Regions from separate parts of the Desulfosporosinus sp. SYSU MS00001 genome, predicted to be linked through region 2. Evidence: riboswitches for the same ligand, from Rfam matches in the RefSeq annotation. Region 2 holds a riboswitch; the other holds the start of a gene.
The links. Region 2 has a riboswitch for cyclic di-GMP ahead of ACPUYX_RS16605 (HD-GYP domain-containing protein). Riboswitches for the same ligand answer to the same signal wherever they lie in the genome.
Positions count from the first base shown of each region.

Region 1: another riboswitch for cyclic di-GMP. It lies ahead of ACPUYX_RS15030 (sodium:proton antiporter); the one in region 2 lies ahead of ACPUYX_RS16605 (HD-GYP domain-containing protein).

Region 1 covers NZ_JBNFTW010000008.1:112,283-128,801, reverse strand. The annotation lists gene ACPUYX_RS15075 (acyl-CoA dehydratase activase-related protein) at 1-3,597, opposite strand, end outside; gene ACPUYX_RS15070 (ArsR/SmtB family transcription factor) at 3,645-4,013, opposite strand; gene ACPUYX_RS15065 (EAL domain-containing protein) at 4,439-7,846, shown strand; gene ACPUYX_RS15060 (ferritin) at 7,915-8,439, opposite strand; gene ACPUYX_RS15055 (universal stress protein) at 8,611-9,039, shown strand; gene ACPUYX_RS15050 (hypothetical protein) at 9,118-9,633, opposite strand; gene ACPUYX_RS15045 (RidA family protein) at 9,830-10,210, opposite strand; gene amrA (AmmeMemoRadiSam system protein A) at 10,400-11,662, shown strand; gene amrS (AmmeMemoRadiSam system radical SAM enzyme) at 11,655-12,608, shown strand; gene ACPUYX_RS15030 (sodium:proton antiporter) at 12,617-13,891, opposite strand; cyclic di-GMP riboswitch class I at 14,166-14,272, opposite strand; gene ACPUYX_RS15025 (manganese catalase family protein) at 14,438-15,241, shown strand; gene ACPUYX_RS15020 (MarR family transcriptional regulator) at 15,435-15,893, shown strand; gene ACPUYX_RS15015 (ABC transporter ATP-binding protein) at 15,922-16,519, shown strand, end outside.
Region 2 covers NZ_JBNFTW010000010.1:64,092-80,610, forward strand. The annotation lists gene ACPUYX_RS16580 (hypothetical protein) at 194-331, shown strand; gene ACPUYX_RS16585 (hypothetical protein) at 551-712, shown strand; gene ACPUYX_RS16590 (MFS transporter) at 791-2,452, shown strand; gene ACPUYX_RS16595 (CBS domain-containing protein) at 2,518-2,979, shown strand; gene ACPUYX_RS16600 (D-alanyl-D-alanine carboxypeptidase family protein) at 3,169-4,404, opposite strand; cyclic di-GMP riboswitch class I at 4,738-4,821, shown strand; gene ACPUYX_RS16605 (HD-GYP domain-containing protein) at 4,910-6,007, shown strand; gene ACPUYX_RS16610 (GerAB/ArcD/ProY family transporter) at 5,963-7,072, opposite strand; gene ACPUYX_RS16615 (divergent polysaccharide deacetylase family protein) at 7,215-8,033, opposite strand; gene ACPUYX_RS16620 (response regulator) at 8,344-8,751, shown strand; gene ACPUYX_RS16625 (glycosyltransferase family 39 protein) at 8,867-10,957, shown strand; gene ACPUYX_RS16630 (glycosyltransferase family 2 protein) at 10,978-11,946, shown strand; gene ACPUYX_RS16635 (GtrA family protein) at 11,939-12,382, shown strand; gene galU (UTP--glucose-1-phosphate uridylyltransferase GalU) at 12,379-13,296, shown strand; gene ACPUYX_RS16645 (Bax inhibitor-1/YccA family protein) at 13,385-14,101, opposite strand; gene ACPUYX_RS16650 (cell wall-binding repeat-containing protein) at 14,424-16,055, shown strand; gene ACPUYX_RS16655 (C40 family peptidase) at 16,370-16,519, opposite strand, start outside.

The DNA of each region.
Region 1 (16,519 bases), on a different contig from region 2:
AATGTTCTTCTCGTATTCTTTGGTATTACCTGTCTTTAATGATTCTTGACAACGCTTCACCCATGAATCGTATAAGCGATTGGCTGAGCTTGGTTCTTGTTCGTAAGGGCGCACTCGATAAAGAACTCGCATCAGGAGATCTCCATAGATCAATCCCTGCATTACTCTTTTAAAAATCGGAAGTGTAATTTTAAAGCCTGGGTTTTGCTCTAAGCTTGATGAATTTCCCGTATTTAAAGCAACAACGGGTACATGTCCCATATGGGCGTCTGCCAAGGCCTTGCGGATAAAGGCAATATAGTTGGTCGCCCGGCATCCTCCGCCGGTTTGGGAAATTATTACCGAGGTGTTGTCTAAATCATACTTGCCGGAATTTAAGGCCTTCATGATTTGTCCAACGACAATAATAGCCGGATAGCAAGCGTCATTATGCACGTATTTTAAGCCTTCATCAATGGCGGCTTTATCTACAGAAGGTAAAATTTCTATAGTATAGCCTGCCACTTCAAAGCCGGTTTGAAAAAACTGAAAGTGAATGGGAGACATTTGGGGGACTAAGAGAGTATGAGCTTTTTTCATTTCCTTAGTAAAAATAACGCGCGGATGTCTTATGATTAACTTTTCTGGGGTTACCTGACGTTTGTCACGTTCCTTGATAGCAGCGATTAAAGAACGCACACGAATTCGGGCAGCCCCTAAATTATTAATTTCGTCAATTTTGATGACGGTATAAATCTTGCCGTAAGCTTCGAGAATTTCTTTAACTTGGTCCGTAGTGACTGCATCTAAACCGCAGCCGAAAGAGTTTAACTGGATCAGCTCCAGAGAGCTCTGTTGGGCAACATAGCTAGCCGCGGCGTAAAGCCTTGTATGGTATACCCACTGGTCGACAATCCGCAAAGGTCGTTCAACCTGATTAAGATGACTGATGCAGTCCTCGGATAAGACCGCAAACCCGTAGGATTGAATCATCTCCGGAATTCCGTGATTAATTTCAGGATCAAGATGATAGGGCCTTCCCCCTAAAACGATCCCCTTTATTTGATGGTCTTTAATATATTGAAGGGCTTCTTCTCCCTTTTGGCGGGAGTCCTTTTTATAACTCTCTAATTCCGCATAGGCTTTTCCCATCGCTTTAAGGATTTCCTGGCTTGGAATTCCTTCCGGCGCTAACTCTTCAATTAAACGCTTACCCATTCTGCGTGGATTATCAATAGGCAAAAACGGATGATAAAACGTTATCGCTGAGCTTCTTAGGATGTCCATGTTGGCATTAATGGTTTCCGGATAAGAAGTAACGATAGGACAATTATAATGATTATTTGATGAAGGGTCTTCTTGACGGTTGTAGGGTATACAAGGATAAAAAATTTTAGTTATCCCTTTTTTCACTAAATCGGCAAGATGACCATGGGCAAGTTTTGCCGGATAACAGGCCGATTCGGAAGGTATTGTATCCATACCTTGTTCGTAGAGCGGTTTCGAAGATCGACCGGAAAGAATAACTCGATACTTTAATTCAGTAAAAAAGGTAAACCAGAAGGGGTAATCTTCATAAATATTTAAGACTCTGGGAATGCCAATGGTGCCTCGAACAGCCTTCTCAGGCACTAAGGGGACATAGTTAAATACTCGCTTGTATTTATAAGTGAAGAGGTTCGGAATTTCGGATTTTGTAATAGTTTTGCCTTCACCACGTTCACAGCGATTCCCGGAGAAAAATTCATTGCCGTTGGAAAAACGTCGAATTGTAACTAAGCAGTTATTTCCACACAGGCCGCATCGTTTCATGGAGGTCTCTGAAGAGAGTTCTTGAAGTTCGTCGAGGGGCAGGAGAGTTGTCTGATAGCTGGTCTCGAAGCGATCTTTGGCAATCAGCGCAGCGCCGAAAGCACCCATTATCCCGGCAATATCAGGCCGTACGACCTCACGATTTACGAGTTGTTCAAGGGCTCTCAGGACCGTATCATTATAGAATGTTCCCCCTTGGACAACGATCTTTTGTCCAAGTTCATCAGCGTTTCGCAAGCGGATGACCTTGAAAAGGGCATTTTTTATTACAGAAATCGAGATACCGGCCGAAATATCGCTAACCTCGGCGCCTTCCTTCTGAACTTGCTTAACCTTGGAGTTCATGAAGACAGTACACCGTGTGCCAAGGTCGACCGGATGCTTGGATTCTTGGCCGATCTGAGCAAATTCTTGGACACTCATATTCAGAGATTGGGCAAAGGTCTCCACAAACGAGCCGCATCCCGATGAACAAGCTTCATTTAAAGTGATGGATTCAATAACTCCATTACGGATAACCAGGCTTTTCATATCTTGTCCACCGATATCCAAAACGAAATCAACGCCGGGAAGGAAAAAATTCGCAGCTGCATAATGGGCTACTGTTTCAATTTCTCCGATGTCGACTTTTAGAGCTGCTTTAATGAGATGTTCCCCATAGCCGGTAACAGCCGAATTAAGAATTTTAATATTCGGATTCAGTTTTTGATAAAGGTTTTTTAAAGCATTAGCGGTTGATTCGAGAGGGTTTCCTTGATTACTGTCATAGAAGGAATAAAGCAAGCCTCCCTGTTCATCAATCAAAGCTAGTTTAGTAGTTGTTGAGCCGGCATCGATACCCAGGTAAGCATTTCCTTGATAAGTCTCTAAATCTACTCGTTTGACTTTATTCTCTGCGTGTCTTTTCTTGAAAGCCTCATACTCTTCAGCATCTTTGAAGAGGGGATTTAACTCCGCATTTTCGTCATTGTTTATTTTATAGATCATCGGCGCTCGTTCATATAAACACTCTTGAGTAAAAGGCTGTTGATTTCGTGATGAAAGGGCAGCACCGATGGCCACGAAGTATTGAGAGTCATCGGGAAAAATAATACTTTGGTCATCTAAATGCAATGTTTCAATAAAACGCTTTCTAAGTTCCGAAAGGAAAAATAAAGGACCGCCTAAAAAAGCCACGTTACCCGTAATCGGACGTCCTTGAGCCAAACCGCTAATGGTTTGATTAACAACAGCTTGGAAAACAGAAACGGCAATATCCTCTTTAGCAGCCCCCTCATTAAGCAAGGGTTGAATATCAGTTTTAGCAAATACTCCACAGCGTGAAGCAATAGGATAAATAGTTTTGTAGTTTTTAGCTAACTCATTTAAACCCAGAGCATCTGTTTGCAGCAATGAGGCCATCTGATCGATAAAAGCTCCGGTTCCTCCGGCACAGGTTCCGTTCATTCGTTGTTCAAGAGAATCACCAAAATAAGTGACCTTAGCATCTTCACCACCTAGTTCTATGGCAGCATCAGTCTTGGGAATAACCAGTTTTATGGCGTTGGAGCATGCCATGACTTCCTGGATAAAGGGAACATCTAATGTTTGAGAAATGTTATATCCTCCCGAACCGGTAACCATTAAGGTTAGGGCATGTCCTTGGAGAATTGCTTTGGCATCCTCAAGCATCATAACAACGGTATTGCGAATATTGGAAAAATGCCTTAAATAGTTTTTGTAGACTATCGTTCGATTGTTATCAAGCACGACAAGTTTTACTGTTGTAGAACCTACGTCTAATCCGATATTTAAAACTCTACTCATTTTCATCCTCCACTTGACGTATTATGCCAAATTATTTCCAAAGGTGGTTATCTTGGGAGGTGGTTACAATGGTTGAGCGCTTCTTCTAAGATGATTTTAACGTGCTCATCATGGATACAATAGCGCACGAGTTTGCCCTCTTTATGAGATCGAGCAAGTCCCAAGTTTTTAAGCAAGCGTAAATGGTGAGAGGCTCCTGAGACCGTTAAATCTGTAATCTGGGCAAGATCGCAAACGCAAAGATTTGGCTCTTGGAGTAAGGCATAAATAATTTTTACCCGCGTTTCATCGGCAAGGGCCTTAAAAATAGGTGTTACGCCTTCCATTTGCGCAAGCGAGTGAGACAATTCCTTTGACCGGTGAGGGGGAATGTGACAATCCAGACTGCAGAAGTTTTGGTGGGTTATACGGTTCAATAGGTATTCCCCCTTATTTAGTTTACTTCATAAACATTATAATGATTGCTTGAATGTTTGTAAATATTTTTTGTTGATTGATATTGTAAAGCAAACAATTTTTAGAAGTATATGGATATCTCCTTATTAGCTTTATTATGCAGATTTCAAGATTATAGGACTCCCTCATACTACTTTTTATGTAAGCTAGGGCAGTCTTGATACAGACTGTTCACAAATCGTCAGAAGATTTGTTGGGGATGGAATTGATGAATTAATGGTTAGTGTCAATATAAAAGAAAAATTGGCAGAGATCTTTGAAAAATTTAAACTATTGAAAGGTGTAGGTCAATTTATGTCGAATAATGTATATAATTCAGCTACGACTGTCGGATAAAATCGGAAACCCATAAACCTCAAAAGGCCTTTCGTTGTGGAGGTATCATATGAATACGTTTATAGAAAGTGAGCTTCAATATCAGGACATGACGTCTGCTCTAGCCGAAAAAGTGTCGTTATTTGAGACTATCTTTGCTGCCGTTAGAGAGGGAGTTTTACTTCAAGACGAAAGTGGGATTATTCTCAATGCAAACCCAGCCGCCGAAGAATTATTGGCTGCAAGCTTAAGTGAATTAAAATCTGATGACTATATAATAAATCCCACAGAATGGGCTTATGAAGATGGACAGCTTCTAATATGGCGGGAACATGCTCGTAAGACTGTCCTTCAGTCTTCGGAGCAAATAGGGGAGATCAGGATTCTCCATCGGTTTAATCCATATCCATGCTGGCTGAGTATTCGCAGTCTTGTTCTGCCCGGAGATTATAAGTCCTCGGCCCGGGTTTTAACGACTCTCAGCAACATTACCCAGATTCAATACACGGAGTGCAGGGAAAGAATCCTTTATGAAATTACAAAGCGTTTATTGGAAGAACGTTCGTTAAATGATATTTTACAATACCCTTGCAATGAATTAGTGAATACTTTAGGGTATCCGTTAGCAATTATTGGCCTGAAAGGAAGAAAAAGTTCTCTAACTTTAGTGGCACAAGCAGATCTGGGGGGCCTTTCTTCTAAAATACAAATGTTATGGAATAATAACCATAAAGATTCTTACGGATTTGACGAAGCGATACGAACCCGTAAGCCTCAAATCCATGATGTTTGGCAGAATTCGCGTTATTACCCCTGGTGGCCAATATACTCGAAGCTTTCCATTCGGTCGGAAGCTATCTTCCCTTTAATAACAAAAGGGAAAACCTTAGGCGTTTTGATTTTGTATGCCCCAAGTGAGGAATTTTTCAATCCTTCTAAGGTTAACCTTGTCCAATCTCTTGCCGATCAACTGGCATTAGTGCTCTGGACTTCGGAAAATCAGGGCCAACTTCAACTCCAAAATAAGGCTCTTGTTGCAGCGGCAAGTTCTATTATTATCACTAATCGAGCGGGAGAAATACTTTGGGCTAATCCCGCTTTTACCAGATTATCCGGGTACTCCCTCAATGACACTCTGGGAAAAACTATGACGTTAATTTCTTCAGGATACCAGGATAAGGCGTTCTATCAGAATTTATGGCGAACCATTCTGGAAGGAAGAACCTGGCATGGAGAGTTAATTAATCGTCGAGCCGATGGAACTTGTTATAACGAGGAAATGACCATTACGCCTGTCATCGATGACGACGGGCGAATAACTCATTTTATCGTGGTAAAGCAAGATATCAGTGATCGCTTATCGATTCAGAATGCTCTGCTGCGTCAAGAAGAACAGTACCGCGATATGTTTGAAACAATGAGCAGTGCAGTAATAGTTTTTAAGCCTGTTAACCAGGGAGAAGATTTTATTTGCACAGCTCTCAACCGGGCGGCGGAAAAAATAGAAAATATCTCCAGACAACAAGGGATTGGCGCATGCCTTGACGAAGTCCTTCCGATGGCCAAAAAATTAGGTGTCTGGGATCTTGTTCTTCAAGTGTATCGTACCGGAGAGAAGAGGCATTTTCCAGCTGTTTATTACAAAAACCAACGATGTTCTGGGTGGAGTGAAGGGGTTATTTATAGACTAGCGACAGGTGACATTGTCTTGCTCTATGATGATGTGACCCAGCGTATACTTAATGAAAAGGCACTTTGGCAGGAAAAGGAGCGCGCCCAAGTAACTTTGGCTTCCATCGGAGATGGTGTGATTACCACAGATGTGGGGGGGAAAATCACCTACCTCAATCCCGTCGCAGAAACGATGACTGGCTGGGCCTATAAGGATGCTGTTAGTTTATGCATTGAGCAGGTATTTGATATTTATCATGGAAGTACGGAACTTCCCTTAGTCCAGCCTCTATATCAGTGCTTGCGGGAACGCAAAGCGGTCACGTTGTCAAATCCCGCAATTTTAAAACATCGACTTGGTCACCAGACCTTTCATATTAAAATTTCAGTAACTCCCATGCGTGATCGGGAGGAAACAATGATTGGAGCGGTCTTAGTCTTTCACGATGTCACTGAGAAAAGGGCCCTGCTTTATCGCTTATCTTATCAGACAAATCATGATGCTTTAACGGATCTGCCCAATCGTTTATTGTTTAAAGATCGCTTGGACTTGGCTATATTACAGGCCTGCCGTCGACAAGAACAAGTTGCCGTCTTTTTTCTGGATATGGACGACTTTAAACTTGTTAACGACACCTTCGGGCATGCGCAAGGTGATGCTTTGCTTTGTCAGATCGCCGAGCGTCTTAAAAATGCCTTGCGGCCTGATGATACAGTTGCCAGACAAGGCGGGGACGAATTTATCATTTTATTGTCTGAGCTCTCTTCAGAACAACAAGCTGCTCAAATTGCTCGGAAATTGCTGAAGGTTCTAAATGCTCCATTTCAGATTGGCGATCAAGAGACTTATATTACAGCGAGTTTAGGTATTGCTCTTTATCCTGTCGATGGTGAAGATCCGGAAGTATTGATCCAACATGCCGATATGGCAATGTATCAAGTTAAAGCTGAAGGCCGCAATCACTATCATTTTTATACGGAAGCTCTTAACCAACGTTTGTCGGAACGATTAAAACTGCAAAATGAAATGCGTCGTGCTTTGCAAAAAGGGGAATTCATTCTGGAATATCAGCCTCAATTTAATCTAAAGGATGGGCAGATTTGTGGGTTTGAAGCGTTGGTACGTTGGCAGCATCCTCATAGAGGTCTCCTGCCTCCAAGCAAATTTATTGCAATCGCCGAAGAAAGCGGTCTTATCTTGCCGTTAGGAGAATGGGTTTTACAGTCTGCCTGTATACAAAATAAATATTGGCAGGATTTAGGCTATCCTCCGGTGAGCATGGCGGTTAATCTTTCTGCGCGTCAATTTCGTCAGAAGGACCTTGTTGAGAAAATTTCCCGGATTATTGAGACTACTGGCTTGGAGGCCCAATGGCTGGAATTAGAGATTACTGAAACTTTAAGTATGGAAAACGTGGACTTAAGCTCGGAAATTCTTCGAAAAATGAAAGCAATGGGCATTCGGCTTTCCATCGACGATTTTGGAACAGGATTTTCATCCTTGAGTTATCTAAGCCGTTTTTCTCTGGATGCTTTGAAAATTGACCGCTCGTTTATTTCTTCTTTGATGGAACATCTGGATAGGCAAGCCATAGTTCTGACAATTATACAATTAGCTAAGAATTTAGGACTCAAGGTCATCGCCGAAGGAGTAGAACGTCTTGATCAGTTAGATTTTCTTCATAGGAAAGACTGTGACGAGGTTCAGGGATATTTGCTGGCTAAACCTGTTTCGGCGGAAGAGGCTGAACGATTCTTTAACCTTGATATAACGGAATTAACTCAGTTCCCAGACAGTGCCGATTAGCATAGATCCGGTTCTTTTTCATGAAATTATTTTTTAAGGACTAGAGTGAAACTAAGACGGGCCGTACGTTATAAAAGTGTTATTCCGGGGATAACCGCAGGGGTATACACTCTTTGCGAGAGCTCGTTGTCAATCATAAAAAGCCCGGCCCCGTCTTCTTTGATAAGTTTCAATTTCTTTAAAACACGCCCCATGTTTTCCTCTTCTTCGGTTTGCTCTGTAATATACCATTGAAGAAAGATTTCAGTGGTATGATCTTTATTTTCTCGGGCAATGTCCATTAGGGAATAGATTGATTGGGTCACAAACTGTTCATGGCTTAAAGCGACCTCAAATACTTCTTGGGGACTGGAAAAATCGGTTTGAGGTTTTGCAATTTCAATTAGTGTGATCTTCCCGCCAATCTTATTGAGATAATTGAAGAAGCCTAAAGCATGATCACGTTCTTCTTGAACTTGAACACGAAAGTAAGTAGCAAAACCGTCGAGATTCTGGGATGAAAAATATGCTTGCATGGCAAGATATAAGTAACCAGAAAAAAGTTCTTTATTAAGTTGGCCATTTATGGCCTGAATCATGGTTTCCTTTTGCATGATAATAATCGTCCTTTCTGTTATTAGATGATTTCCTTTTTTAGAATTCTTCTACATATAAGTAAAAAATCCTGCAATTAAATTCAGAAGTGTTATAATTCTTCTTAAAGAAGAATGAATTAATGGAGACGTTAAGAATTCTAGATCTTGTGAGGGGGGAGCTATGCTATTATGTTTAATAAAATATTAGTGCCCACGGATGCATCTGAGTATTCTCGGCGTGCCTTTAAAATGGCTTTAGATCTTGCTAGAACCTTCCACTCTGAAATTGAGCTGCTTTTCATAACCTATGTTCCTGAAGCCTATTGGGGATACAGTATCGCAGCCAATTTAATTATTCCTCCGGAACAACTTGAAGAGGGAGGAGAGTTAGTTTTAGATACTACTCTCGAAGGAATGGATGTTGATGGCGTAAAAATTACCAGGAAAAAAATTGAGGGGCATCCTGCTGCTCGGATAGCTTCTGAAACAGAACGTGAAGAAATCGATTTGGTTGTTATGGGCAGTCATGGCTATGGCCCTCTAGCGGGTTCAATGCTGGGAAGTGTCAGTCAAGGTGTCTTACAGCGAGTTAAGTGTCCGGTTCTTATTGTTAAATAGACGGATACCATAACGCAATTCATCCCCTCCCTAATCGTTGCGGCGATTTGAGGAAGGGGATGGAAATTGCTGACGTGATTAAAAAGGAAATCCGAGGCGGCGAATGACTGCAAATCCGGCCTTTTTGGCGAGAGGTATAACTAGTCTGCGTACAAAGGGAGAACCTAGACGCTGAGCGAGTGGTATGCCAACATTTTTGGCCAAAGGAGGTCCGAAGTTTCGGAGAAGAGGTAATCCGATCTGACGAGCCAGAGGCGGGCCATATTGTTTTATAAGAGAAGGACCATATTGTTTCAGGAGAATTCCTGCTTGTTGCTGCCAAAGATCTGGTGTTTTGGAGATGGAAGATGAAGTCTGTTCTTCGACTAGGTGAGAGTTTTGCTGTAACGATGGGAAAGGTTTGACATTCTCTTGTTTTGCGGACATTTCAGGTTTAATGAGAGATGGGGCAGCGGGGTTGGGAGCAGTTCCCTGGAAGGGAATTTGTCCCGGTCGTTGTTGTTTGCTTGAAGTAAAGTTTTGTGTCTGATTAGGTGAGGGGAATGTCATTTGTTGTGTCGGGGAAAATCCCCTTTGCCCGATAAATGAAGCCATGGGCAAAACCCCCTTTAAAATCTGCGGATGTTTTTTCACAATACATGATATGAATTATATGGAAAAATAGTTAATATTTAGGGCCTAACTGAGAAAATGTTTTTTAATGATAGTAAAGAGCAAGGAGTCCGGGCTTTTTGTCCGGCTCACTTGCTCTTCTTTGATGTGATATGTTTGATATACAGATTTAAATAGGTTATTCGGCCAGAGCAATCGCTTCAATTTCCAAGATTGCGTCCTTGGGCAGTCGGGCAACTTGCACAGCGGATCGTGCAGGAGGGTTCTCCGGGAAATAGGCAGCATATACAGCGTTCATAGCGGCAAAGTCGTTCATATCTCTGAGGAAAACAACGGTCTTTACAACCTTACCTAGTGAAGAACCTGAGGATTCCAAGATAGCCTTAACATTATCTAAAGATTGTTTGGTTGCCCCTTCAATATCCGCTACTAATTCCCCTGTTTGAGGATTGAGAGGGAGCTGACCGGAAGTGAAAATAAGATTGCCGGCTTTGATTCCTTGGGAATAAGGGCCAATAGCCGCAGGTGCATTTGGTGTATTAAGAGTTTGTTTGCTCATAACATTACCTCCTTTAAAATAAATACTTGGCAAAGGAAAACACTAACTTTAAGTATACTTGATTTTTTGGGAATTAACCAACCAAGAAATTGGCACCAACTGATGGCACAAATGTTATCGATTATTTGGATTGTCTTTCTGAACCGGGGTAAAATAGGCAGATAGAACACAGTCGAAAGGAGTGCGGATATGGGTCTGGTTTATTCGATTTTTGTTCCTCATCCACCTATTGTCGTTCCAGAGATCGGAGGCGGAGAAGAACATAAGTGTCAATCAACTCTCGACGCTTATCGAGAGATATCACGTCGGGTGGTCAGTACAGATATCGGGACCGTAATTTTGGTATCGCCTCATGCGCCTCTAACAAAGGAAGGAATAACATTGCATACTGAGGAACGTATACAAGGTAATTTTGCTCAGTTTGGAGTAAGGTCGCTGAATTTCTCGTGGTCCAATGATCAAGACTTGGCAACAGAATTCCAACAACATCTTAAAGGCGTTATCCCTATTAACGAACCACTTGATCATGGAGCCTTGGTACCGCTTTACTTTCTGCAAGAAGCAGGATGGAAAGGAAAGGTTGTTCTTGTGGGAATGCCTTTAGAACACCCCGAAGAGTATGGACAGCAAATTGGCCAAATTCTTGAAAAAGTTCAGGGAAGGTTTGCTCTTATAGCCAGCGGGGATCTCTCTCATCGCTTAAAAGAGGATGGCCCTTATGGCTTTGATTCTGCTGGGCCGGAGTTTGATCAGGCGATATTCAGAGGGTTGCAGCGTGACGTTAAAAAACTAAGCGATTTACCCCCAGGTCTTGTAGAAAGAGCTGGAGAGTGTGGTTATCGAAGTTTGCGGTTGGCGCTGGCGGCGAAAGAAGGAGCTCCGGAGGTGCTTTCCTACGAAGGACCCTTTGGTGTGGGCTATTTAGTAGCTGATTTGTATCATTCATCGCCTTTGCCTCATTGGGCAAGGCGCTGCCTGAGAGCCCATTTGAAGCAGGAGGAACTAAAACCGACAGATTTTCCGAGGGAAGCTGAATTTGCTCTGCGCAGAGGATGTTTCGTAACCCTGAAACAACATGGTGAATTGCGTGGGTGTATTGGAACTACTCAACCTTGGCAAAAAAATTTAGCCTTAGAAATTCAGCATAATGCGGTGGCGGCGGGAACAGAAGACCCGCGTTTTTGGCCGGTGGAGATTGAAGAATTGGAGACTTTATCCTTCACCGTTGACGTTTTAGGTGAGTTGGAGAAGATTTCAGGGCCGGAAGTATTAGATCCTTGGCGGTATGGCGTTGTTGTGCAAAAAGGCGGGAGAAGCGGGCTTCTGCTTCCTCATTTGGAGGGTGTTGATACTGTTTCAGATCAAATAGCTATTGCGAAACAAAAAGCCGGGATTTCGGCAGAGGAAGATGTAGATCTTTGGCGCTTCGAGGTCGTGAGACATTATGAGTAATTCAGATCAAGAACCTCTTACTGCAGGTTGTCTTCTCTGCCCCCAGCATTGTCAGCTAAGGGAGGGACAGAAAGGTCGGTGCCATACGCGAGAAAATCAGGGAGGAGAGATTATTTCCCTTACTTATGGCGAAGTGGCCGCCTGGAATCTTGACCCGATTGAGAAAAAGCCTTTATATCATTTTTATCCTGGTTCTTGGATTTTTTCTGTGGGAGGTTTTGGCTGCAATTTAAGTTGTTCATTTTGTCAAAACCATGAAATATCCCAGAAACGCGAAACGGGACGAGGAGTGACTCCCGGGGAACTTGCTCTACAGGCCCGTAATTCCTTGGGATTGTGTTTTACGTATTCTGAACCGAGCATGTGGTTTGAAATGATTCGAGATACCGCACCTCTCGTACGTGCACAAGGCGGAAAAGTGGTTCTTGTCAGCAATGGTACAATGTCCGGACGCTTTATCGAGGAACTGATTCCTTGGCTTGATGCGGTCAACATCGATATTAAAGGTTTTTCCGAATCCTTTTATCAACATTATTGCGGGGGAAAATTAAGCTGGGTCTTAGAAAACGTTGAACGTTTAGCTGGGCGTGTCCATTTGGAAATCACGACCTTAGTGATTCCCGGAGCTAATGATGATTCTGAGGAGATTACCAGATTGTCAAAATGGCTGTACAACCTAAATACTCCTCTTGCCTGGCATCTCAGCCGTTATCACCCGGCCTACCGGCTATCGACTCCATCAACAGAACCAACAACATTAGAACAATTATTTAAGATTGCCAAGGAACGACTCCCCTATGTCTATCTTGGAAATGTCAGTGGAGGCAGTACAACCTTTTGCCCTAAATGCGGGGAAGTTGTAATCCAGCGCGAGCCGATGGTTGTCAGCCGCCTGCGTAACGGATGTTGTCCGAAATGCAATTTTAAACTGTTTGGCGAATTTTAACTTTAATATTAATAATAGCGGAGTATAAGGTATCCGGCTGAAATAAAGATTGTGATCAGCATCGTGGGGAAACCAACTTTTAAGAATTGGATATAACGAATTTTGAGGCCATTCTTTTCGGCAATTCCAGCCACGATTAGGTTAGCTGAAGCTCCTTCTAAGGTGCCGTTTCCTCCGAGGCAAGCACCCAAGGCTAAAGCCCACCACAGGGGTTGGGTCTGAGCCGGCGTGAGATGACTAAGCAGGGCTAATTTTTGGATTAAAGGGATCATGGTTGCTACGTAGGGGATATTATCAAGAAATGAAGAGAGGATTGCGGATATAAAGAGGATTAAAAGGGCGGTTAAGAGAGGTTGCCCCCCTGTCAAACTAATACTCCACTGTGCCAGACGATCAAGGACCCCGGTTTCGACAAGCCCTCCGACAAGTACAAATAATCCGGCAAAGAAAAAGAGCGTCGGCCATTCCACAGCCAAGAAGATATCTTCAGGCTCTTCACGGGTCCAGAGCATTAGGAGCATAGCTCCGCTTAAGGCAATGGTTGCGGTCTCTAAATGCAGAAGGGAATGAAAAGAAAAGGCTGAAATAACAAGGGCTAAAACGACTAAACATTTTTTGAGGAGGGCAAAATCTTTAATCTCATCCCACTCATTTTGCAGCATTAATTTGCTTTTTAAGGATTCTTCGGTGATTAACTTTTGGCGATAAACAAAGTAAAAAAGGGACAAAGTCACTGCAATAATAATGAGTATCACTGGTGCAAGATTGAGGATAAAATCCATAAAACTGAGGTCCGTTTGCCCGGCTATCATAATGTTTGGCGGATCTCCGATCAGAGTGGCGGTACCGCCGATATTACTCATAAGAATTTGACAAAAGAGAAAGGGAATCGGATCAACCTCTAACTCATCAGCAATTGATAAGGTTACGGGTACTATTAACAAGACTGTTGTGACGTTATCTAAAAAAGCCGATAATATACCGGTGAGGAGTGACAAGGAAATCAGGAGCAGGATCGGATTTCCTTTTACTTTTTTGCTGACCCAGATAGCTAAAAAGGAAAATACACCTGACCTGCGGGTAAGATCTACGATGAGCATCATACCAATTAGCAATCCCAGAGTATTCCAATCAACGTGTTCTACTGCCTTTTCTTGATTGACAATCCCCAAGATAATCATTAGTGCAGCTCCGGAAACGGCGATAACGGATCGCGGAAATTTCTCCATAATAATAAATAAATAGCTGAGTAAAAAAATACCTGTAGCAATCCAAATAAGCATCTACACACCTCCAATAATTATTTGAAATAGTTGCTTGCGAGTGAACTCATTCGGCAAAAACTGAACATCGAAACTTCAATGACGAAAGTGTCCTCTGGACACTTTTGCCGAAAGCGCATAGCTCATAACAAATGCGATCGCTGAAGAATATACTCTTCTCCCACCGAAAATAGTAAGGGGTACTGTTCACGTATAAAAAGGGGGGAGTTTTTCGCTTAGATAGATATAAAAGGGGAGAGCAGTCCCACGTACTGCTCTCCCCAGAGAAGTTCTATCTTGTAGTCTGGCCATCATAGCTTAATACTGACTAAGCAGCAGCTTCAAGCTTTAGATCCATGACTTTAGCGCCCTTCACTTTCATGAAGTTTACCCCAACCGAAATGGAATTTTTCACTTTTAACGCAAAATTTTAATCATTAATAATATATCAAGGATTGGAAGTTGCCGTCAAGATAAAAACTTTTTAGGATAAAACAGCTAGGACAAACAAATACTAATTCAGATAACTTAGATGAGTCATATCGTAAAAGTAAGGAGGTTATTTGGGTGTTTAAACATGTCAAGGATATGGAATACACAGTTCATGTTGATCGACCTGACCCCCGGTTCGCAGTGCTGTTATTGGAACAGTTTGGGGGCGGCAATGGCGAACTTAAAGCTGCTATGCAGTATTTTTCTCAAAGCTTAGGTTGTAATGATCCGAAAATTAGGGATTTGCTGCAGGACATTGCTGCCGAAGAATTAAGTCATTTGGAGATGGTGGGGGAAGCCCTGGGAATGCTCATTGGACAAGTTGACAATATTCCCAAAGACTTTGCGGCGAATCATATGGCTTTACTCGGGGGAGGCCCTCTGCTCGTGAATTCTGCCGGTGTTCCATGGACTTCAACCTATGTCAACTCCATGGGAGACCTGTATACAGATCTTTCATCAAATGCCGGGGCAGAACTGAGGGCAAAATTGATTTATGAGCGTCTTCTGCAGCAAACGGATGACGCCGGCGTTAAAGACATGATCCGATTCCTTTTAAGTCGGGAAGAGTCTCATAACTTCTCATTTATGAAAGCAATCGAAACGCTGCAGGGATCAGGAGTAAACAAAGACTTCAGAGATTCGGATTTCTCGAAAAAATATATGAATATGTCCACCGGCCAAGGGGATAGTCGCGGTCCATGGAATCAAGGAAACGAGTTTTCTTATGAAGAAAATCCTAACGAGAAATATGGTGGGCCGGCTCAGTACGGAAAAGATCCTCAGCCAAACGGACAACGAGAAGTGGCACCCGGTTATATGGATCAGACCCGTAACAATCCTCAGTATGCCCAACCACAACCACCGAAACAACATTAATTATAAAACAAAAACAAAGGACGCTTCTGTCCTTTGTTTTTTAAATATATAGACAGTGCTTTGGATATTCTAAAATGATATTTATGTTTGAAATTGGTTGACAATAACTTGCAAACCGATTAATATAATTCGTGTACGAAATATACGCCACCGAAATATACGTTAACGAAATAAGTGAACAAAGGAAGTACGGATGATGGAAAATCCTAATCAAAGTTATCAAATCGCCAAGCTGTTTCAAGAAATTATGATTCTTTTTAGACACAATAAGGGGAATGTCTTTGAAGAGAGCGGCATTACTATGCCTCAAATGATGGTTATGGGAATATTGGGTAAGGAAAAGACCCTTAAGATTACTGAATTAAGTGGAAAACTCAGCTTATCCAACAGTACCGTGTCAGGGATTATTGACCGTTTGGAAAACATGGGTCTTGTTGAAAGAAAGCGAAGTGAGGAAGATAGAAGGGTCGTGTATGTCAGTGTTTCACCAAAATTTGCAGAGATACATCAACGCTTACATCAACAAATCGTCAAAAAAATCTCCGGTGCTTTAAGTACAGCAACATCGGAGGACCAAGAGAAAATTATCGAGGGGTTAGAACTTTTAAAGAAACTGCTTTATGATTATCAGCAATGTCCAATGGATAATTGATAGATTGTTAAGAGGTAGGGGGACGTTCATGATTAAATTGTATAAATCGTTAAGACATTTTTTACCCTATATTTGTGGCGTAATTTTGTTCCTTTTTGTACAAGTGCTTTCAGATTTATATCTACCAACGTTGATGGCGGACATAGTCGATCATGGGATTGTAAATAAAGACATCGGTTATATATTTCAAGTCGGTGGACACATGCTTTTAATTGCAGCCGGAGGGACTTTATGTGCTGTTGCCGCCAATTTTCTTTCTGCGAAAACTGCTGTAGGGTTTGGCAGGCTCTTGAGAAATAGAATCTTTACGAAAGTACAGAGCTTTTCTTTACAGGAATTTGACAAGCTTGGTACAGCGACATTAATTACCCGGACGACGAATGATGTGACTCAAGTTCAGCAAGTCTCCGTTCTAATTTTAAGTATGATGATTTCTGCACCACTTACCTGCCTGGGCGGGATTTTCATGGCTATCCATGAGGATCCAGGTTTAACGTGGGTTCTCTTAGTTTCGGTTCCGGTGCTTTTTGCCATTATCGGAATTGTCCTGACCAGAGGCATACCTCTCTTTAAGCTGATGCAAATAAAACTCGACAAGCTCAATCTTGTTCTGCGAGAAAATTTAA
Region 2 (16,519 bases):
AAATATGGAATTACGGCATATTGTGTATTAAGTTTCAAGAAAGGAGGAAAAGAGAATGGCATTTGGAGCAGCTGGCGGTGGAGCAGGTTTTGGTTGGGGAGCAGGTATTGGAATTGTTGTGGTAATTATCTTACTTTTAATTGCTATGGGCATCGTATTCTAAAAAAATAAAAAAAGAAAGAGGAGATAAATTATGTACGGATATGGAGGCTTTGGAGGCTTCGGCGGTTATGGCGGTTACGGCGGCTATGGTTATGGCGGCGGCTGCATCGGAGCAGGGATTATTGCCATTGCTGTTCTTATTTTGATTGCACTTGGAGTAATCTTTTAAATCGGAGTTTTAAATCTAAAATATTGCAGACTGCTGGCAATGCTTGCAGTCTGCATTGATTTTAGGCCCTAATTATTTGTAATGTAATTAGGTTTCCATAGGCACAAGAGCAAAAAAATATAATTTGTAAAATAAATAACGTTGACGTAAACTATAAATAAATGGTTTGTAGCCAAAAGCTCTAGCTCAATTAATTTCGTAATTGTTTCAAGCGGAAGAATGTTGAGAGGAAGCTATTTTGAAGAGAAAAGAGAAAGGAAAACGAAAACGAAAACGAAAACGAAAACGACAACTATTGCTAATGCTCAAAAGATTGATATTTACAGAATGACAACGCTTAAAAAGGCACAAAATAAGACAGTTATGAATCTTGAAGATTAGTAAGCTTTAACGGATGGTCGCCATCAGTAAAAGCTTCTGATAATCTCGGCGAATATTATTAGGGAAGGATCACAGTTTATGCAAAGCACACGTTATAAATGGATTGCATTGTCAAATACAACCCTTGGAGTATTTATGGCGATGCTCAACGGAAATATTGTATTAATTTCGCTTCCGGCTATTTTTAGAGGAATCCAAATAAATCCCATGGCCCCTGCAAGCACCGCTTATTTGCTCTGGTTGTTGATGGGGTATACAGTGGTGACAGCTACATTGCTTGTTTCCTTTGGCAGAATATCCGATATATATGGCCGTGCCCGCTTATATAATCTAGGTTTCGCTATTTTTACTGCAGCTTCAATCTTGCTCGCTCTAACCCCGGGAAAGGGAAGCATCGGGGCAACCGAATTAATTCTCTTTCGACTTTTGCAAGGGGTTGGTTCAGGATTCCTGTTCTCCAACAGCACTGCGATTCTTACAGATGCCTTTCCTCCTAATCAAAGGGGAATGGCAATGGGTCTGAATCAAATCCTTGGCATCGGTGGTTCCTTAGTAGGGTTAATCTTGGGTGGCCTTTTAGCCGATATCCAATGGCGTTTAGTTTTTCTAGTCAGTGTTCCTGTCGGCCTTACGGGTACAATATGGGCCTATCTTAAATTAAAGGATACAGGTTTATTGTTGAGGAAAGAGAAGATCGACTGGTTAGGAAATGGTACCTTTGCCGTTGGCTTAACGGCCCTTCTCTTAGCGTTGACTTATGGTATTATGCCCTATGGAGCATCGAAAATGGGTTGGGGCAATCCTTGGGTTATTGGCGGCATTATTCTTGGAGTTGTCCTTTTAGCAGGCTTTATTTATATCGAACTTGTTACCGAGACACCTATGTTTCGCTTAGAATTATTTAAAATCAGAGCTTTTGCAGCCGGTAATCTTAGTTTGTTTTTATCATCAGTAGCTCGAGGCGGATTACAGTTCATGCTGATCATCTGGCTCCAGGGAATTTGGCTTCCTCTCCACGGCTATAGTTTTGAGCAAACACCCTTGTGGGCGGGGATTTATATGCTGCCTATGATGTTAGGCTTTTTTGTCATGGGACCTATAAGCGGCTTTCTTTCGGACCGTTTCGGCGCTCGCGGTTTTGCCACAATTGGCATGCTATTATCAACGCTTGCTTTTATATTATTAACTCTTTTGCCGGCCAATTTCAGTTATTTGCCCTTTGTTATTATATTGCTGATTGCCGGTATAGGAATGGGGATGTTTGCTGCTCCTAATACAACGGCTATCATGAATACTGTTCCTCCCGAGCATCGGGGAGCTTCTTCCGGGATGCGTGCTACATTACAAAATACAGGCTCGGCTTTAAGTATGACATTGTATTTCAGCATCTTGATCATTGGCTTAGCTCATCATTTGCCTGCCACCATGTACCAAGGACTTATCAGTGCCGGAGTTCCGGCAGCGGCCGCCCAAACAGTTGCCAGCCTGCCGCCGACGGGAGCTTTGTTTGCTGCCTTTTTAGGTTATAATCCGATGGCCCAATTGTTACCTTCGGCTGTTCTCCATAATTTGCCTCAGGCGAGTCAACAGCTGATTCTTGGTACGGTCTTCTTTCCTAAACTAATTGCTCCTGCAGTCATGTCAAGTTTGCGAATTGCTTTTTACATTTCTGCAGTATTATCGGTTATTGGGGCGGTAGCTTCCTATATGCGAGGAAAAACGACTCAGCCTCTTCAATAGTCAATGAAATTTTTTTATAAATACTACGATAAAATTAACAATTACTTTAAAGGGGTGGGGTAATTATGGCAAAAGCATTTGAAACTATGGTAAAGCAGGTCGTATCGGTAAGTAATTATGATTCAGTAAAAACGGTCCTTCAGGCTTTTGTGGAACATCGGATCAGCGGCGTTCCTGTCATCAATGCTAAGAATGAACCGATCGGTTTTATCAGCGATGGTGATATCATGAAAAATATTGGCTATCAGGATCCAAAGATATTCTTTATCGACGCTTTTAATTCAGCTTCGTGGGTGGATACGGAAACCTTTGATGATAAAATTAAAAATCTCATGAATTGCAATGTTATGGAAATCGCCACTAAACGGGTCATAACTGTGGAAGCAGAAGAGGATCTGGATCAAGTGGCCAAAGTCTTAGGTAACAAGAAAATAAAGAAGGTCCCTGTTGTTTCCCAGGGGAAACTTGTAGGTATTATTAGTCGTGGAGACATTGTGCGTTATATCGTAAATAACTTTATTAAATAAGATTAGCCCGAGAAAGCATTCACATAATAGAGCCCCCAACCTGAAACTGGTCCTTATCAGTTCCAAGTAGGGGGCTTTTGTCGTTGCACATTAACTTTTATCGAACTAGGGAGCTACCCAAGGTTTAATACGATTTTGCAGAAAACACTTATTTCAAGCAGCTTTAAAGGGAAGACAATTACTCCCTTATTAGAAACGAATAAGTCGCCATAAAAATCCGGGCGAATTTATGGGTTGTAAATTTTGAAGCGGAATAGATTGGACTTCTTCACCGGATTTGATTTTCAAAGCGGCGCTATTACTGTTGGCTGTGATTGGTAATTTAGTAGTTTGGATATCTATGGAATAGTTGACTTTCATTCCAGGATATCCGAAGATTTTTACAGGCTTAGACGCTTTTAACGGACTGTTGCTGTCCCAAGCTGTTGTAAGTTCGCCATAACCAGAGGCAGGTTGGTCTAAGGTATAGAGTTTGAATTGAGAGCGAACTTGATCCATTATGTCAACATTTGCTTGGAGCGCACTTTGGAGAGATTGCTGAGTAATTTGCCCTAAGACCGCACCAATAATGTAATGGGTTTCATCGCCAACTACAACGGGCGCTGCCGATACAAAACAACCGCCTGCCGCTGTTGTGGATCCTGTTTTAATGCCTGTAATGCCATGTTTTCCTACCATACTATTGACATTGTAGACTGTTCCGGCAACAGGAAGAGTCGCTTGCGGCATGGCAACAATTTGACGAAAAACAGGGTCTTGCATGGCTGCTTGGGCAATTTTTATTTGATCTACAGCGGTGCTGACTGTCGTTTCGCTGACACCGCTGGCATCTGCATAGTGTGTTTTAGTCATGCCAAGCAATTTTGCGGTTTCGTTCATTTTAGCAACAAAAGCTTCATCAGATCCGGCTACCCAGCGGCCAAGGGTATCGGCAACATTGTCTCCCGAAGGGAGTAATAAACCTTCCAGGAGTTGCCTTTCAGTGAGGGTTTCCCCTTCTTCAATCTTTAAATATGAATAGCCGTTGCTTAAAGCGTTTTGATAACCAGCGAAATCTTGAGCACTCATAGTTAAAGCGGGACCGTCTTGACCAGGTTGTAAAGGATGAGCTTTTAAGACTAAATAAGCAGTCATAATTTTTGTAACGCTGGCAATTGGTACGGATGTTTGGTTTGGCGTTGACGTTATGACCCCTAAATTTTCTGTGCCAACAGCTGATTCACCCTGTTCGGGAAATGTGACCGAAAAATGACCGGGCAATGAAGAGGACGTTGTAGCTAGTTTCGCTTCTACACCCGGCAGAGGGCCATTATAACGACCAACAGCCAGAGCACAAATTAAGATTACAATGAGCAAAACCAAAATTCCTTTGATGGGAACCATCGAAACCTTGTGAGATGGGGAAGTGGACGGAGTCCCAGACATAAAAAAACCTCCTTAAATAGATTAATAGGAACAGTTTAATTTTACAGGAAGAGTTCGGTTTCGACAAATGGTTTCTTTGCAAAATAGTTATTTTAGACATAAGTTTATAATAGGTAATTAGTATATCCACGGAAGTGAAATGGGTCACATAAACTTAGATTATGTCAAATTAAATTTGATGTTTGTCACAAATTTAGAAATAATGTAATAATATGATAAAAATACGTTATAATGGTTAAATGATGTTGTACTTTATCATATCTTATAATATACTACCTTTCAGTGATACAAAACTGTTTAATGATGTAAGGAGATAATCGATAATTTAACATTCAGTGATAAAGGCAAACTCAGTGAGAGCTGAGGACGCAAAGCCACGGGTCTAGCTAAAGGATGATAGACAGCCGGGTTACCAAACAAAGAAACTGTGTCGCCGTTCATTGAGTTCGGCGTTTTTTATTTATAATAAGGAAGGGTTAAGGGAGATAAAGAGGAGGGAGAATTCTTGAATTGGTTGTTAAAGCAAGTCCATACGAATTTAGCAGTGAGCAGGACAGCGAATGCCGATTTATTTGATAAAGTGGGTGTATTGTTATTACATAAAGGACAACCAATCACAGAAGGTATCCGAGATCTTCTTGAAAATAGGGAGGTTTTTATTTGGGAGAGAAAAGAAGATGAAAATCGTTCGTCAAATGTTGTTAAAGCTTTTCCTAAGGATGTCTATGTTAAATTAGTTGGTTCTTTATGGAGTATTTATCATGAGGCAAAACTTATTAGTCAAGAACAGATAGAACATACAATTAATCTAGTGGAAACAATTATCAAACAATTAAGACCTATTAATGTATATTTAAATTTGAATTTGGTCCGACTTGATGTTGAACAATTTAAACATCATGATTATGGGACTTTTGCGCATAGTCTGAACGTAGCAATTTTAGCAACGTTGACAGCCAGGCGTTTGAGGTATAGCGAGAAGAAACTTAGGCATTTAACTCTGGGAGCACTTTTGCATGATTTGGGTAAATTGAATATTCCTAAAGAAGTTTTGAATAAACCTGGAACTTTGACGGCGAAAGAGCTGCTTCTTATGAAGCAGCATCCACAGTTTGGCGCGGATATGTTGAAAAACTCTCGGGTATTGCCAAGTGTATTAGAGACAGTCGTTAAACATCATGAACGCTGGAATGGCACTGGCTATCCTTGCGGGTATAAAAAGGATGATATTCATCTCGATGCCCAAATTGTAGCTGTTACCGATGTATTCGAAGCATTAACTGCTGACAGACCCTATCGAAAAGGTTTGCCGCCTTACTATGCTTTGGAGATGATCATTGCTGGGGCGGGAAAAGGTTATAATCCTACAGTTGTTAAAGCTTTTCGTGAAAGCCTTATCTTATATCCGGAAAATGCAGTTGTAACACTCAATACCGGTGAAATAGGAGTCGTTGCGGCTGTTCCCGTGCAAATGCCTACACGGCCTTTGATTCGTCTGTTAAGAGATAACAAAGGACGGTTTCTCAATAAGGCACAATATGTAGATTTAATGCAAGATTTAACTCGTTTTATTGGGCGTGTTGAGTTTAACCTTCCAATGTGAGGTTATCCAGAGGATGGGAATCCAAACAAAAACGAAAGGGAAAATAAGATAACTTTCAACAAAAGAAAGTTTTGTACTTAAATAGAATCCCTTTTTAACTCCGAAAGCGATTCCAAGAAATGTAGCACCTAATAGGAGCCGCCATTTTATTCCTTTTAAATTTAGAACTGTTTCTAATCCCCAAGTGGTCATGTAAAAAAAAGCGCAACATTTTATCACTAAGGCACCGAGCCAAACTCCCATAAATAAGGATTCTACACCAGCCACGGTCCTGCTTATTTCTACCATTTTACCTAATTCAAGAATGCCAAAGGATAGACGAATTGTTTCTCTTGGTCCAAAGACAAGAATTTGACTTAAAACTACGATGGTATTTAAAATTCCTACAAGAAAAGCTGCTCGCCAAATCCCCGTCTTAAATTGGCTTATTTCTTGCTGATTGTTCTGGGGCAGAAATGTAATGATTCCTGCTAAGAACATGGAATAGACCATGGGAAAAGGTATTACTTTAAGAGCGCCCCATAAAAGGGGTTTAACTCCGTTTTCAAAGAAAGGAAGAAGTTCATTTTGTTCAATGCGCGGAAATGTTAGGACAATGTTAAAAACTAAGGCCACAACGATGACGGGCAGGAGGACTTCAGAAAAGCGAGCAAAGACTTCAATTCCAGTAGATGCTAAATAGAATACTAGCAGCAGACCACCAAGGTAAAGGACCCAACGAGGCACTAAGGGCATTATGGATTGTTCGTAAATAATTCCGATAAAAGCTAAGAGTAACCCGCCATAGTAACCGGATATTACAATATAGAGAGAACCTATAATTTTTTCAGTCCATTTCCCAAAGATAATTCCCGAAATATCCAACAAATTTTTTTCGGGGTATCGGGCTGATAATGAAAGTATCATAATACCGTAAGGAATTGTTAATGCAAAGGCAGGCATAATAGACATCCAACCGTCCCGTCCGCCTGCTTCGGTAACAAAAGTGGCAATGAGAAGGAACGTTCCGCCCATGAGTACAGATGCTCCTAAGGTCATGAATTGGTGTGCTGAAATTCTTTCCATAGTCCCTTCCCGTTTGAACCTTCTCACGTTTGCTTTACCAGTTGTGTCAAATTTTGAAAACAAACATGGTATCCAATAGTTTTACCCGTCAATCCTTCAATTATCCTTAATTTAAGAGGGCTTCGCCGGTACCCGTAACGATTCAGGTCTGCGATTTAAGCAATTTTGTTAAAGGGACGATTTTAATTCCCTGAGCTTTAATTTCCGGAAGCATCTCCTTAATCGCCCGTGCCGTATTAGGCCCTTGAGGGCCGACATGACCGATACCTATTGCTTTACCGGAAATCTTTGCTTTGGAAATGAGAAGTTTAATTTGTTTTTTAATTGAATTCAGATCCGCAGAATTATCCAAGAAAATATCCCGAGTACCTGCTGCTAAACCGGCATTTTTTGCTTCTCGAGCTAAAATGGTCGACTCAGTTGTCTTGCTGTCCAAGACTACTAATCTATGTTCTTTTGCCATCGCTACTATTGCCGATACAACTTGAAGGTTTTCTGTGCCCTTTGATCCCATATGATTACTTATCCCAACTGCATAGGAAATTTGCTTATAACTCTCTTCAAGGCGTGTTCGAAGTTCTTGCGGTGACAAATTTGTTGTTAGAGCCCCAGGTCCAAGCCATTCCCGACGCCCGTTCTTTGCTTCAATGGGCATGTGAATAATAATTTCGTAACCAAGATCATGGATTAATTCTGTTTCCTTTTTACTATAGAGCAGATTAGGCATAATTGCAGCAGTAATTGGAATGTTTAATTCTAACATCTGTTTTGTGCCAGGATTATCAATGCCGAAGTCATCGATGACAATAGCTATTTCACCGCTGACAGGCTCTACTGATATGGGACGATTTGAAGAAGCCGCATGTCGTATAAATCCTATAATTGTCATGATTGTAATAATTAAGATTGAAAGTGATACGATAGGACGTCGAGGGATTAAGATTATGTTACGGTGATTCATAGCCTTACACCTCTGTTTCGCTTCTTATTTGAATATATTGATTAATACCCGGAGTAAGACATAAACTTTGAAAAAAGAGTGAATTCTTCAGATGGCTCTTGTTTTATTCATAGGTAAGAAAATCCGAAAGGTATTCCAACAGAAAAACTAAGCAGCCTCGTTTCGGGATTGAACGGAACAGGGCTGCTTAGTTTTTTTGAATTATTTGCTATTCAATTTTCATTGAACTTTCAGCTTACATTCATTATAGATTCAGCTTAACGCTTAATAATTGAAGAAAGTTCTCTAAACTTCAAGGAGGTTGACAAAAATGCACAGAGCCGAAGATATTAAAATTTTATTAGTTGCGGACGAGCCAAATATTCTGGAGTTTTTAGAGATGGGTTTTAAATATGAAGGATTTACTGTTCGTATTGCTCAGAATGAGAAGAAAGCTTTGAAAATTGCCAAGTCTTTTCAGCCCCATGTTGCCCTTATAGACCTCGTAGGATTAAAAGTTGGTGATTCAAACCTAAGTTCATCCCTAAAAAGAATAGGTGAAACAGCTATTATTTTCTTGACAGAGAAGAATGAGGATTCGGTAAATAGTTTGCTGGAGGCTGATGATTATCTGGGAAAACCATTTAGTTTTGAAGACTTATTGGCAAGAATCAATTGCAGAATTAATGAACAATTTCCTCATTTATTGGATGGGAGTGATACTCAAGAGATTGTTTAAATAGACCAAATTTCAGTAAACTTTCAGCCTGCATTTAGAGGCAATTCAGAAACACAGGTTATAGTAGGTACAGTAAACGTAAACAGCATCAGAAATTTATAAAGGAGTAAGAATCATGAAATTAAAGGGAAAACGAATCGATACGATTCTTATCGGGACCGCCTTGCTTGCGGCGTTTCTCAATATATACGGCATTTGGAAAGACCAATACGCCAATGCTTACTATACGGCTGCAGTAACAAGTATGCTCCAAAGCTTTCATAATTTCTTCTTTGCATCCTTCGATCCAGGTGGATTTGTTACAGTGGATAAGCCGCCAGTAGCTTTTTGGATCCAGACCCTTTTTGCTTCCCTCCTCGGAGTTCATGGTTGGAGCGTAGTTTTGCCTCAGGCTTTGGCAGGGGTCGGTTCGGTATTACTACTATATTTCTTGATTAAACCAAGTTTCGGACGGGCTGCAGCAAGAATTTCAGCTTTAGTGATGGCCTGTACGCCGATTGCTGCAGCGGTTAGCCGTTCAAATAATGTCGATAGTATGCTGGTCTTTACCCTCTTGTTGGCAACGGCGTTGTTATTTAAAGCCGTTCGCAAGAGCAAAACCATACTTTTCCTGGGAGCTTTTGCTCTTATTGGTGTCGCTTTTAATATTAAAATGCTTCAAGCTTATATGGTTCTTCCTGCATTTTATCTCCTCTCTTGGCTGGCCTTTAAGGTGAATTGGAAGAAGAAACTAAAAGTTTTAGCCGCTTCTACTGCAGTTATGCTCGCCTTATCCTTCTCTTGGGCCCTGATTGTCGACAGTATTCCTCAGGCAGATCGTCCCTATATCGGCAGCAGTCAGACGAACTCTGTTCTAGAACTGGCGTTTGGGTATAACGGTGTTTCCCGGCTGACCGGTCAAGGCGGTCCTGGCGGAGGGAACCAAAGAAGCTTTGCTGATAGCCAAACACACGGCCAATGGACGCAAAACTTGAAGCAAGGTGATCGTTCAGCACAAGATGGTCATGGAGGAATTCCGGATGGCATCAATCCGCCAGGTGGTCTGGCAAATGGAGGGCCTGGAGGTAATCGGGGCGGGGGAGGCATGTTTAATACTGGTACGGCAGGCCCACTCCGTTTGTTTCAATCAGAATTATCAGGACAAATCAGCTGGATGCTCCCGTTTGCCCTCTTATCGGCACTTGGTTTGTTCATTGGAATACGCAGGAAACAGCCATTGACGGTTAAGCAAAAGGAAAGTCTTTTTTGGCTGGCTTGGTTAATACCGATGATGGGATTTTTCAGTGTCGCAGGCTTTTTTCACCAATATTATTTAGTCATGTTGGCACCGGCTATTGCTGCTTTAACAGGCACAGGATGGGTTGAGTTATTAGGTTTGAATCGCAGCCGAGAGGGGTGGAAACAATGGCTGCTGCCCATAGGAATACTGGGGACAACAGTCTTTCAACTCTATATCCTCTTGCCTTATAAAGAGACAATCGGATGGAGTTTGCCGATCTCCCTCGGAATCCTGGGCAGCATCATAACTATCTACTTCCTTCTGCCTTTGTCCAGAGGAAAAGGCGCAGAGGCAAATCAGTCAGCAAGCAGGGCACGTGTGCTCTACACTAAGGCGGCCGCGATTGGCGGGATCTTCGTTTTGTTGGCGGCTCCTCTCTATTGGGCGGCAACACCGCTCATCTATGGGGATAATGCCATGATGCCGGCTGCCGGACCGCAGCAAACCTTTACTTTTGGACAATGGCAAAATAGAAATCAAGCACAGTCCCCAATTCAGAGCCAATCTTCTGCCACTAACAGAAGCCAAGGCCCTGGACAGAGACAGGATACCATTAATACTCAGCTGTTAGCTTATTTAAAAGCTCATAATACCGGGGAAAAATACCTTTTTGCAACGACCAATGCAGGTACTGCAGAAGCCTATATAATTCAAACCGGTCAAGCGGTGATGGCAATGGGAGGGTTTTCTGGTTCTGACCCAATTCTTACTGTCGACAAATTGAAACAAATGGTCGCTAATAAAGAAATAAAGTATTTTCTGCTCTCCGGAGTCGCCCTTGGTGGAGGCAGTTCAGATATTCAAACCTGGATTCAGCAGAATGGTACGGAAATACCCCAGTCTGAATGGCAAGCTAATTCGAGCAGTAATACCGGCGGAATCATGGGTATGAACGGCGCCGGTACGTTATATGAAGTCAATCCTTAAAAGGAGGCAAAGGTATGACTATGAACAATAACATTCGCTATTCCGTGGTGATTCCGGTTTACAATGAAGACGCAGTTCTCGAGCAGACATATCGGCGCTTAAAACAAGTGATGGCCTCGACAGGAGAAGCTTATGAATTAATTTTTGTCAATGATGGAAGCTGTGACGACTCAGTTGATCTGATTAAAGGATTATGTGATCGTGATCCTTCCGTAAAACTTCTATCCTTCTCACGTAATTTTGGCCATCAAGTAGCAATTACTGCCGGAATGGATTATTCAAGAGGGGCGGCAGTTGTGGTTATTGATGCCGATCTTCAAGACCCTCCTGAGCTTATTTTAGAAATGATTGACAAATGGAAGGCAGGCTATGAGGTTGTTTATGCTCAACGCAAACAGCGCAAGGGCGAAACATTTTTCAAGAAACAAACAGCTCATCTGTTCTATCGCTTTTTGAACGCCTCAACAGATATTGACATACCTGTTGATACCGGCGATTTTCGCCTTATAGACCGAAAGGTATGTGATATCTTGAAGCAATTACCGGAAAAAAACCGCTATGTTCGGGGCTTAGTGAGTTGGGTGGGCTTTAAGCAAACGGCCGTTGAATATGACAGAGACCCTCGGTTAGCCGGTGAAAGCAAATATCCCCTTAAAAAGATGATTAAATTATGTCTTGATGGTTTGACCTCCTTTTCCTTTAAGCCGATCAAACTGGCCAGTTATTCAGGGGCAGGGCTTATAGCCCTGGGGTTTGTATATTTGGTTTTCTTGCTGTTGTTTAAAATCGTAGGTTCTTCAGCTATAGGTGGATGGAATCTAGTGTTGGTTGGTGAAATGGTTTTGACAGGTTTTCTGCTGTTAATGATGGGGATCATGGGGGAATATATCGGTCGTATTTATGATGAAACAAGAAACCGCCCTCTTTATGTCGTCGGGGAATCTTACCATCAGGAAGAGAAAGAACGGAACGTGATGAAGATTGGCTAGGATAACAAAACGTCAGCTTGAATTTCTGAGATTTTGTGCCGTGGGAGGAATAAATACCGGGATTGATTTTGGGGTTTTTGCCGTATTGTTTGCCTGGGGAGTTCCTTTACTCCCCGCCCACACTTTTTCTTACAGCTGCGGGATATTAAACAGTTTTTGGCTGAATCGGAAATGGACCTTTAAAGCCAAAGACGGTGGAGCGAGTCAGGACGAATTAACCTCTGGCCGCTCAATGAGACAAATGATCCAGTTCATATCTTTAAATATCGTTACTCTGGCCTTGACCTATGGCCTTTTAGTATGGGTTCATGACAACTGGGGATGGCCGATGTTGGCGAGCAGATTGATTGCTGTAGGTGCAAGTTTAGCCATCAATTTTATGGGCAGCCGTTTATGGGTATTTCGGCAGCCTAGATTAAGGAGTGAAATGGTATGAAGATTAAGAAAGCCGTGATTCCGGCAGCCGGTTTAGGCACAAGATTCTTGCCGGCAACCAAGGCACAACCTAAAGAAATGCTGCCGATTGTTGATAAACCGGCAATTCAATATATTGTTGAAGAAGCCGTACAGTCCGGTATTGAAAGTATTCTTATTGTTACCGGACGCAATAAGAAATCCATCGAAGATCATTTTGACAAGTCCGTCGAACTGGAACAGACTTTAAAAGATAAAGGGAAAACAGATGTGCTAAATGAACTGCAGCGTATTAATGAATTGGCTAATATTCATTACATTCGCCAGAAAGAACCGTTGGGATTAGGTCATGCCGTCCTTTGTGCCGAGCAATTCATCGGGAATGAACCCTTTGCAGTCTTGTTAGGGGATGACATCATGGTTTCGGACAAGCCCGGACTGCAGCAGCTAATGGAGGTTTATGAAAGGTATGATGCCACCGTAGTTGGTGTACAGCCGGTCCCTAATGATGATGTTCGAAAATATGGAATTATTGCTCCTCAAGATACTAAAGGTCAAACTTATCAGGTTAAGGATTTAATTGAAAAACCTACGCCGTTTCAAGCGCCTTCAAATTTGGCTATCATGGGAAGGTATATTCTTAAACCTTCAATTTTCTCAATTCTTCATACCTTGGAACGGGGAGCGGGCAATGAATATCAGTTGACGGATGCTTTAAGGCAGGTTTGCTTCCACGAAGGATTGTTAGCCTGGAGATTAGAGGGAGAACGCTACGACATCGGTGATAAGTTTGGCTATTTACAGGCCATTGTGGAAATGGGGCTGCAGAGGGAAGAATTAGAGCCTCTGCTTATGGATTACTTGCAGCAGGTTATTGGCAGAAAACTGAGGGAAAGAGAGAGGTCAGAGAGAAAACCTATGTGCTCCAGCTTCTAGAAAAAAGCCCACGATCCTCTTTGATAGAGTATCGTGGGCCTCGTCGTTCTGTGATTCACTTATTATGGATAACGTTTGCTTATCCCTATTAACGTTTGCGAATTCCGCCGCCGCCAAAGATCAGAAAAATATCTAAAATAAATGTAAACAAATTGATGAAATCTAAAAAGATGCTTAGGGTGACTAAAACAGCATTGTCAGCAAGGCTATATTTTGCTCGTTGAAAATCTAAGGCCGTCATCAGGGAAAAAAGAATAGCGCCTCCTAAACCGATCAGCAAGCCGAAAGGACTGAAAAAGCTACTGAAAATCGTTGAAAGAATTGTAACTCCCAGCAGGACTAACAAGCCAATAAAGAGCGCTTTTGCCATACTGCTTAAATTACGCTTTGTCATGAGCCCATAGGCACCAAAAGCGGCAAAGACAATAAAGGTTACTAAAGCCGCTTGCCCAAGTACTAAAAGTCCTTCAGTCGTTGCGGTTAAAGCTTGGACGATTGGGCCAAGAACAGCTCCCGCGCATGCTGCAAAGAGCAGAGCCAGTCCTGCAGTTAAACCGGCGGCAGGATCATCTCCTCGTACGACAGCTCGTCGGCTAACGATCGGAATAATAAAGAGCAACAAAAATTCCAAAATAGCAGCAGGCATAAAATATTGCGGGGGAACTAGTAAAGCTCCGGCAGCCATTGCTAAGAACATAAAGGATAAAAGGCCCATGACCTGGGATAATGAAACAGTCTTGACCTTTTTAATGTCAATAACATAGGGATTTTGATAATAATGGGATGAATTTTCAAATGGTGACATCAGCGTTACACCTCTTTCGTTAGTTCTTTTAGAATAGTAGCTTTAGCCTTATAGTATCACGACATTCTTTACTTTACTAACAAATCTCTAAAATTTCACAAAACCTTAAAAAGTTCTTTACCAAATTCCTGATAAATTCGCCTATAATACAAACTACCTGAACTATGTTTTTAGCCCTAAGGAGTTGATGTATACATATACGAAATTTAATTTCTAAGGCTTCAGTAATTAACTAAGTGTCTCGACTCTGGTTTTTTTGAGTTGTAACTTAAAAAAGGCCGGACTATGAATTTATGAAACCTGAAAGTAGGGAAATGATTCTATGAGGAAATTACCGACTTTGATTCTAACCGTGTTATTTTCATTTTCGTCAGTTCTCCCGGTATTGGCTGCGACGGATACGTCAACCATTTCACCAATCATCAATAGAATGGCAGGTCAAGATCGTTATGAAACATCCAGCAGAATTGCTGAACAAGGTTGGCCCAATGGTTCAACAAATTGTATCTTAGCCTTTGGAGGCAATTTCACGGATAGTCTTGCTGCCGTACCCCTGGCTAAAAAATATGATGCCCCCATATTACTTACCGAGAGCACAACGCTGCCAGCAATCACCCAGAAAACATTAACTGATTTAAAAACCAAAAATGTTACAATTATAGGTGGTACTGGAGTAATTTCTGCTGCTATAGATTCTGAACTACAATCAATGGGGATAACAACCAATAGGGTTTATGGGTACGATAAATATGAAACCGCAATTGCAGTAGCTAAGCAAGTGACCTCGTCCCCATCGACGCTATTCGTTTGTACTTCTGACGATTTTACCGATGCTCTTTCGATTTCACCCGTTGCAGCGATAAAACAAGATCCAATCATTCTTGTATCTCAAGACAGTATTCCTGATTCTGTTAAAAACTATATTTCTGCAAATAAAGGTATTGTCAAGACTTATGTAATCGGTAATTCCGATAACATTAGTGATAATGTTACTAATCAGTTTCCAGATTATGAAAGGATTTCAGGTGATAACAGTTACAGTACAAATATTGCTGTTAACAATCAATTTGCCAGTGTTTTCGGCACTAAAATTACAACTGTAGCTTCCGGTGAACAATTTCCGGATGCCCTAAGCGGAAGTGCTCTAGCCTCAAAAATTGCTGCTCCTATCATTTTAATCAATGATTCTCTGGCAGATGTGACAAGAAGTTATTATCAAGATAGAATTGCCAATGGCTCAAAGAGTAGTACTAATTTCCCCCCTACCGTCGATGTGTTTGGTGGAACAGTTATTATTCCCGATAGTGTTATATCAGGGTTAGGACAGGGTAAAGCTGGAGTAAGTCATTTAAGTACAGTTAGTGTAACAACTTCAATCGGAACTGCCCCGACCCTGCCTTCAACGATAACAGCTACTATGATGGATGGGACAACTAAAACAGTTGATGTTACATGGCCAGTTATAGAATCAAACAAATATGCAGTCGAGGGAAGTTTTTGCGTAATAGGTAATATAGCCGAGTCTACGGCTGTTAAGCCTATAGCTACTATTGAGGTTAAACCCGAGAATCCAATTCCGTCTTTAACAATTGACCAAGTGCAGCAAGATATTTTGGGTACATGGACAACGTCTGATGGAAAAATCACTTTGACATTTGATAGTGATGGAACGTTAGAAGTCACCCAAGTTAGTACAGGATATACCACAAACTATAAAGCAAGTTATTCGTTCCCTAATCCTACAATAATTAGAATTAAAAATTCTAGCTGGTCTGAAGAAGACAATTTTATATTAATTGACAAGTATCTTGAAATTTATAATATGGGTGTTCCACACATATTAGGTAATAACATAATTACAGGTGATTCGGCTTATTCAGGTTATCTTAATCATCCTATCAGTTTTCCCCCTTCTAGTAGTCCCGTAAATTTCATTTTTACAAAGATTAGCTGATGTAGCAAGTCGAGAAATAATACTTAATCTAAACTTTATACTAAATCAATTATTCATATTTTAATCCCTCTGAATGAGTTAGAGCGGGATTAAGCGATGGAAATAAGGGTGTTACTCTACGAACATGAGTAGTTCGTAGAGTAACACCCCTTTTTACGTTTCAAAATAAAACTGCGGGCCCCGAAGAGTCCGCAGTTGGCGTATAATACGTATAATAAGCTGCAAATATCGTAATTATACAATAAAAAACAATCTGAATTAAATGCTCTTATTAAAGCTTGTTTGGTAACTACCATATAAAACGCTAAAGCGAATTATTTATACCTTCGAGCTCCAAGATAATTTTTAACGTAAAAGTTGTCGCTCAGGCTGGTAATAGTTACCCCTTTTTTAGGGTTATCAGCATGCACGAATTTTCCGCCGCCGATATAAATACCTACGTGAGACGCTCCCTTAGAATACGT